One region of the Brevibacillus sp. HB1.3 genome, then DNA from elsewhere that is predicted to be linked to it. Evidence: riboswitches for the same ligand, from Rfam matches in the RefSeq annotation. Region 1 holds a riboswitch; the other holds the start of a gene.
What was found. A riboswitch is a leader RNA that binds a small molecule or an ion and turns the genes downstream of it on or off. The one in region 1 is predicted to bind thiamine pyrophosphate.
Positions count from the first base shown of each region.

Region 1 (3,275 bases):
TCGTTCGCGATACAGCGAAGCTGCTCGCAACCAATGAAGGCGAACTGATCGCACAGACGGAACGCCTCCTTGCAGAACGCGACACCTTAAAGGCAAAATTGGCAGAAGTGGATAAGCAGCTCTTGGAAGTGGAAGTCAATCAACAACTAGCGGCTGCTAGCCAACTCGGTCAGTCGCGCCTCATTATGTGTACCTTCACAGACAAAACCATTCAACAACTTCAGCAGTTCGCACAGCTGGCTACCGCTTTGGCCCCAGATGCAATTTGCCTCTTGGCTGCTACTACCGAAGACAAAATGCAAATCGTGTTTGGGCGTGGGCAAGAAGTCAAGGTAGCCATCAATCAAGTGTTGAAAGAAACCTTGCCGGTCATTAATGGAAAAGGTGGGGGAAATCCTGCCATGGCACAGGGGGGCGGTCAGGCAGTAGTGGATGCGGAAGAAGTACTGCTGCATGCACGCAAACTGCTAGAAGCTTCACTTTTGTAAATGCATTCGATTCAAGAAATGGAGGAAACCGCGATGAACTGGAATCCGGGAGATATCGTTCGCGTTTCGCAGCGAACGGGTGAATATATTGCAGAAGTATTGGAAATCCACGATTCGAAGCTGCTGGTAAAGGTGCTGGCAGTTACCAAATTCCCGACGCAAGGCGATTTGCATTCTTCCTACGAAGTAGATGTGCCGCTGTTTCACCAGCGCCCAGCACTGTCGTACATGGAAAAATTCATGACGCCTGTCCAAGGGCTCATTCGCTATAATGGAGCGATTCCCGACTACAAGGAATCTGTCCGCCAAGCGATGGAGAGAGAAATGGAAAAGCTTTCGAAAATGGCAGCTTGGGCAGAACGCTGTCTCGTTGAGCTGGAAAAGATGCACAAGGAAGCCTTTACAAACACGAAATAGAGTGGTACTGTAGTACTCGAATGTACGACAATTGCATAGCTTTACTACCAAACGGGAGCCAAGCAACGTTGGCTGAGATTGTGACGAGTGTGTTACTGACCGTTGAACCTGACCTGGGTCATGCCAGCGGAGGAAGAGGTATTTGGAATCAGTATCACGGTGTCGCAACCGAGCGGAACTATGCTTGTTTGCGTGCATACATGATAAGATGACACTCAACCATCCGAGGCGGATGGTTTTTTTATGCCATTCGTCCGGTGAGATGGGATGGGTATACGGCTTCTTCTGTTTGTCTGAATCGACTCAGGCAGGCGGGAGAAGCCGTTTTTTTTCCAGTAGAAGGAGGTAATCAATGATTGTTCAGCTGAATGGGAAAAAAGTAGAGTTGGCGGAAGAGATCACGACAGTGCGGGCTTTGCTCGCTTCTTATTCCCTGCAAGAGAAGATTGTCGTCGTTGAGCGAAATGGTGACATTATTGATCGCTCTGCGTACGAACAAACACCGATTGCAGACGGAGATCGCATAGAAATCGTTCATTTTGTCGGAGGAGGATGATCATCATGATGGATACATTGAAAATTGGATCGTACGAGTTTCGCTCCCGCTTGCTTCTGGGGACTGGTAAATTCGCTGATTTGGATACACAAGGGAAAGCGGTAGAGGTGTCGGAAGCAGAAATTTTGACCTTTGCGATTCGTCGCTTGAATTTGGAAAATCCGCAAGAACCGAACTTTTTGGAACAACTCGATTTGAAAAAATTCACCCTACTACCAAATACAGCAGGTGCCTATACAGCAGAAGAAGCAGTGCGCATAGCCCGTTTGGCTAAAGCATCTGGGCTGTGTGACATGATCAAGGTCGAGGTTATTGGAGACCCGAAAACACTTCTCCCTGACCCGATTGGCACGCTCGAGGCTTCGAAAATCTTGGTGGAAGAAGGCTTTATCGTGCTGACCTACACCAATGACGATCCGATTCTTGCCAGACGACTGCAAGAGGTTGGCGTACATGCGGTTATGCCAGGTGCCTCACCAATTGGTTCCGGGCAAGGGATTGTCAACGAAAACAACCTCCGCTTTATCATTGAGGATGCCAAAGTACCGATTATCGTAGATGCAGGAATTGGCTCGCCAGCAGACTGCGCGAAAGCGATGGAGCTGGGTGCTGATGGTGTCTTGTTGAATACAGCAGTCGCCCTCGCTGACAATCCTGTCCTGATGGCAGAAGCGATGAAGCTCGGCGTGGAAGCAGGTCGCAAAGGCTTCTTGGCAGGCCGTATCGCGAAAAAGCGTTACGCGTCCGCGAGCAGCCCGGTCGAAGGGATGATTGAGTAGCGTGGATCGACTGACAGAAGCGGTAGAATCGATCGCCAGCCGCAAAGAAGAGCTGTTCGCTTTATTGGCAGAGCTCGTTTCTCATCCGACTGTGAGTCCTCCCGCGCGAAATAGCGATGCCGCACAAGGAGCAATCGCCGACAGGCTGCAAGCGATGGGATTCGAGGTAGATCGCTGGACGGTATATCCGGGAGACGACAATATTGTTGGTCGTTTATCAGGGAGTGCTTCGACTCACGCAAACAGCTTGATTGTCAACGGGCATATCGATGTGGCTGAAGTCGGTGATGACACGGGGTGGACGTATCCACCTTTTGCTTTGACACACGGCAAGGATGGGCGCCTGTACGGCCGTGGGGTTGCGGATATGAAAGGCGGACTCGCAGCGAGCTTGTTTGCGATCCAAATGCTGCGCGAACACGGAATCGAGCTTCAAGGCGATCTGCTTTTCCAATCCGTCATCGGAGAAGAAGCAGGTGAAGCGGGGACATTGGTCGCTATCGAGCGTGGCTATCAGGCTGACTACGCCGTTGTAGTGGACACGAGCAATCTGCAAATGCAAGGGCAGGGCGGGGTCATTACAGGCTGGATCACGATTGAGAGTCCGACGACGCTGCATGACGGGATGCGTGCACAGACGATTCATGCAGGCGGACGCGTCCGGGGAGCTTCTGCCATTGAAAAAATGACGAAGGTGATCACCGCACTACAGGAGCTGGAGCGGGACTGGGCTGTCATGAAGTCCTATCCCGGCTTCCCGCCTGGCAGCAATACGATCAATCCCGCAGTCATCGAGGGAGGCCGGCACGCTGCGTTCATCGCAGACCGTTGCGCCCTGTGGATTACCGTTCACTTTTATCCGAACGAATCCTACGAAGAGATTATTCGAGAGATCGAGGATCACGTCGGGCGTGCGGCTGCCGCAGATCTTTGGCTGAGAGACAATCCTCCAACATTCCGCTGGGGTGGACGTTCGATGATTGAGGAGCGCGGTGAAATCTTCCCTTCACTGGAGTTGGATACGAAGCATCCGGG
Region 1 covers NZ_JABMIT010000001.1:958,343-961,617, reverse strand. The annotation lists gene HPY31_RS04535 (alanyl-tRNA editing protein) at 1-488, shown strand, start outside; gene kapB (kinase-associated lipoprotein KapB) at 522-905, shown strand; TPP riboswitch at 947-1,057, shown strand; gene thiS (sulfur carrier protein ThiS) at 1,258-1,461, shown strand; gene HPY31_RS04520 (thiazole synthase) at 1,467-2,240, shown strand; gene HPY31_RS04515 (acetylornithine deacetylase) at 2,233-3,275, shown strand, end outside.

Region 2 (3,275 bases), on a different contig from region 1:
ACTGTTTATCCATATTTTCGCGAATAAGATGCATAGGGACGTGACCGGGGCCTTCAATCATGACCTGTACGTCGTGTTCCCACGCAATTTTTGTAAGTTCTCCCAAAGTTTCAAGCTCCGCGAACTGTGCCTCGTCATTCGCATCCGCAATAGAGCCAGGACGCAGTCCATCCCCGAGGGATACACAAATGTCATAGGCCTTCAGGATTTCGCAAATTTCAGTGAAATGCGTATACAAAAAGTTTTCCTCATGATGGGCCAGGCACCATGCGGCCAAAATGGACCCACCGCGAGAGACGATGCCGGTAACACGGTTCGCTGTCATGGGGATGTAGCGCAAAAGAACGCCAGCATGAATCGTGAAGTAATCGACGCCTTGTTCCGCCTGCTCAATCAAGGTGTCTCGGTAAACCTCCCATGTCAAATCCTCGGCTTTCCCATTAACTTTTTCAAGTGCTTGATAAATCGGGACAGTACCGACTGGAACGGGGCTGTTGCGGATAATCCACTCCCGCGTGGTATGTATATGTTTTCCCGTCGAGAGGTCCATAATGGTGTCGGCACCCCAACGAACAGACCAAATCATTTTTTCGACCTCTTCTTCCATCGAAGAGCTGACGGCTGACGTTCCGATGTTGGCATTGATTTTGACATGAAAATTGCGGCCAATGATCATCGGCTCGCTTTCCGGATGATTGACGTTAGAAGGAAGGATCGCACGTCCAGCGGCGATTTCTGCCCGTACAAATTCAGGGGAGACACCCTCACGAATAGCAACGTATTCCATTTCCGGTGTGATGATATTTTTTCGGGCATAATGAAGCTGGGTAACATTTTTCCCTGGCTTTGCCCGTTTTGGTTTGTAGTCCTCTCGAGGGAAAGTGGGAAGGGTGGTAGCCTTTTCTTCGTTTCGGATGCCGTCGTCGACTAGTTGTGGTTCGCGACCGACATACGTTTCCGCATCATTTCGCTCATCGATCCACTGATGGCGAACGGAGGGCAGTCCTGCTTGAATGTCAGGAACGTAACCCGTTGCGGTATACTCGCCACTCGTATCGTACACGCGAAGAGGAGGATTGGGTGTGGAGCCAGACAATCCTTCGGTAGGATGAAGGGAAATCTCGCGCATTGGGACACGGATGTCCGCACGACTACCTGTTTCGTATACTTTGCGACTACCTGGAAAAGATGACACCAATGACATAAAAAAACCTCCTTGTTTTGGTTGCACGAAAGTGAGAACCGTTAGGGAGGCGAAAGAAACTTCCGCGAAAAAGCGCCGCATAAACAACATGCGACGCCAACGCGAGAGTAGAGAAGAAACGGGTATCCTAAAGATACGCGCATCTTTTCGTGTCGTATATGACATTCCTCCGCTGGCATTACCCAGTTCAGGTTCAACGGTCGATGGCACAGTACCATCCTCTCAGCCTGGTGAATCCCAAGCTCCCGTGCTTTTTTATTTTGGATTGCAAGAATAGGATAACGGGAAGTCCATCTAATTTCAAGGGAAATTTTCCAGCAGGAAATTGCAGGTGTGCAACACATTTTCCTCCTCCCTATTCTCGTGAACCGGACTAAAACTGTTTCTGTAGACCCACATGATTCCGATCTGTTACGATGAAGTTCGAAAAAAAGCAACTGCTTCCAGCGCTTTGATTTTCCTCGTTGTCGAAGCAGGATGGAGAAGTATTTTGAGGTGATGAGGTATGGATGTTTATTCGGATCTAAAACAAGGAGAACGTGGAGCGTGGGTGAGTATTTTCGCCTACATTTTCTGCTCTGTACTAAAAATAGGAGTTGCGTATGTCACTGCATCAGAAGCTTTAATGGCCGACGGTCTTAACAACTCAACAGATGTTGTCGCATCGATTGCTGTTTTGATCGGGCTGCGTATCGCAAGGAAACCACCTGATAAAGATCACCCGTATGGCCATTTCCGGGCCGAGACGATCTCAGCACTTGTCGCATCATTTATTATGCTATTTGTTGGAGTTCAGGTCATTACGAATGCTGTACCATCCTTATTTGACCCAAAACATTCGGCTCCTGACCTGTTGGCAGGGTGGACAGCACTTGCGACCGCCGTCATTATGCTTTTCGTCTATCGCTACAATAAAAAACTCGCCATCAAAACAAACAGCCAAGCACTAGATGCAGCAGCCGCTGACAACCGTTCAGACGCATTCGTCAGTATCGGGACGTTTATCGGGGTGGCTGGCGCACAGTTTCAATTGAATTGGCTGGATCCGTTAGCTGCTTTTGTTGTTGGTCTCATCATTTTGAAGACTGCGTGGGATATTTTCAGGGAAGCAACCCACCGTTTGACAGATGGCTTTGACGAAAGCGAACTCGCGGACCTGAGGGCTACAATTTCCTCGATTTCGGGGGTGAGGGATATTAGTGACATCAAAGCCCGCTACCATGGAAGCAGCGTGCTGGTTGATGTTGTGATCCATGTAGATCCAGGTCTGAATGTGGTGGAGAGTCACACCATCACCGAAAAAATTGAAGAACAGATGCGCAAGATTCACCGTATTAACGCCGTTCATATCCATATTGAACCGTGTAGAAAAATGGCGCCTAGTTAGATTCCGTCATGGGAATACCAAAAAACCTGTCCAGTGTGGGCAGGTTTTTTTGCTGTGTGTAGCTAACCAGTAGTAGCCTTCTTTTTGCGGAGTGTTTTGGTTGTAGAAGTAGTCGTAGTCTTTTTGGGACTGGCTGGCGCCGCCTTTTTCGCTGCCTGCTCTTTTTCGGACGAGGAGGCAGCGGTGGTGCGTTTTCGCGCAGGCTTTGACGGAGTTGGTTCTGGCTCGATTTTGATGGGCATAGCGGCTTGACCAGCTGTAGATTCCAAGCTTTCTTTTAGGGCCTGCATGAGATCGATAACATTGGTTCTTGCCACTGTAGGGGCAGTGGCGATCTCCTGACCCTCCAATTTTTTCTCAATCAGTTTTTGCAGATCGGATCGATATTCATCCGTATATTTTGCTGGATCAAAAGGGATTGTCATATTGCTAATGAGCTCAGTTGCCATCTTCAGTTCGTTTTCGGCCAACGGTACAGCGGCTTCAGGCAAGGCAGGCACTTGACTAACGGGACGTACCTCATCTGGATAAAAGATCGTCTCCAGCATGATGCAATGTTCATACAGTCGGATAACGGCCAGGCTTTGCCGATTGCGCATCGTCACCTGTGCAACGCCGATTTTTCCTGTCTGTTCCATAGCGGATCGCAGCAAGGCGTATGCTTTTTCGCCAGTGTCCTGTGGA
Region 2 covers NZ_JABMIT010000003.1:411,420-414,694, forward strand. The annotation lists gene thiC (phosphomethylpyrimidine synthase ThiC) at 1-1,204, opposite strand, end outside; TPP riboswitch at 1,351-1,463, opposite strand; gene HPY31_RS09615 (cation diffusion facilitator family transporter) at 1,710-2,591, shown strand; gene ku (non-homologous end joining protein Ku) at 2,654-3,275, opposite strand, start outside.
Region 2: it holds a riboswitch for thiamine pyrophosphate, as region 1 does, so the genes downstream of both, thiC (phosphomethylpyrimidine synthase ThiC) here and thiS (sulfur carrier protein ThiS) in region 1, are expected to answer to the same signal.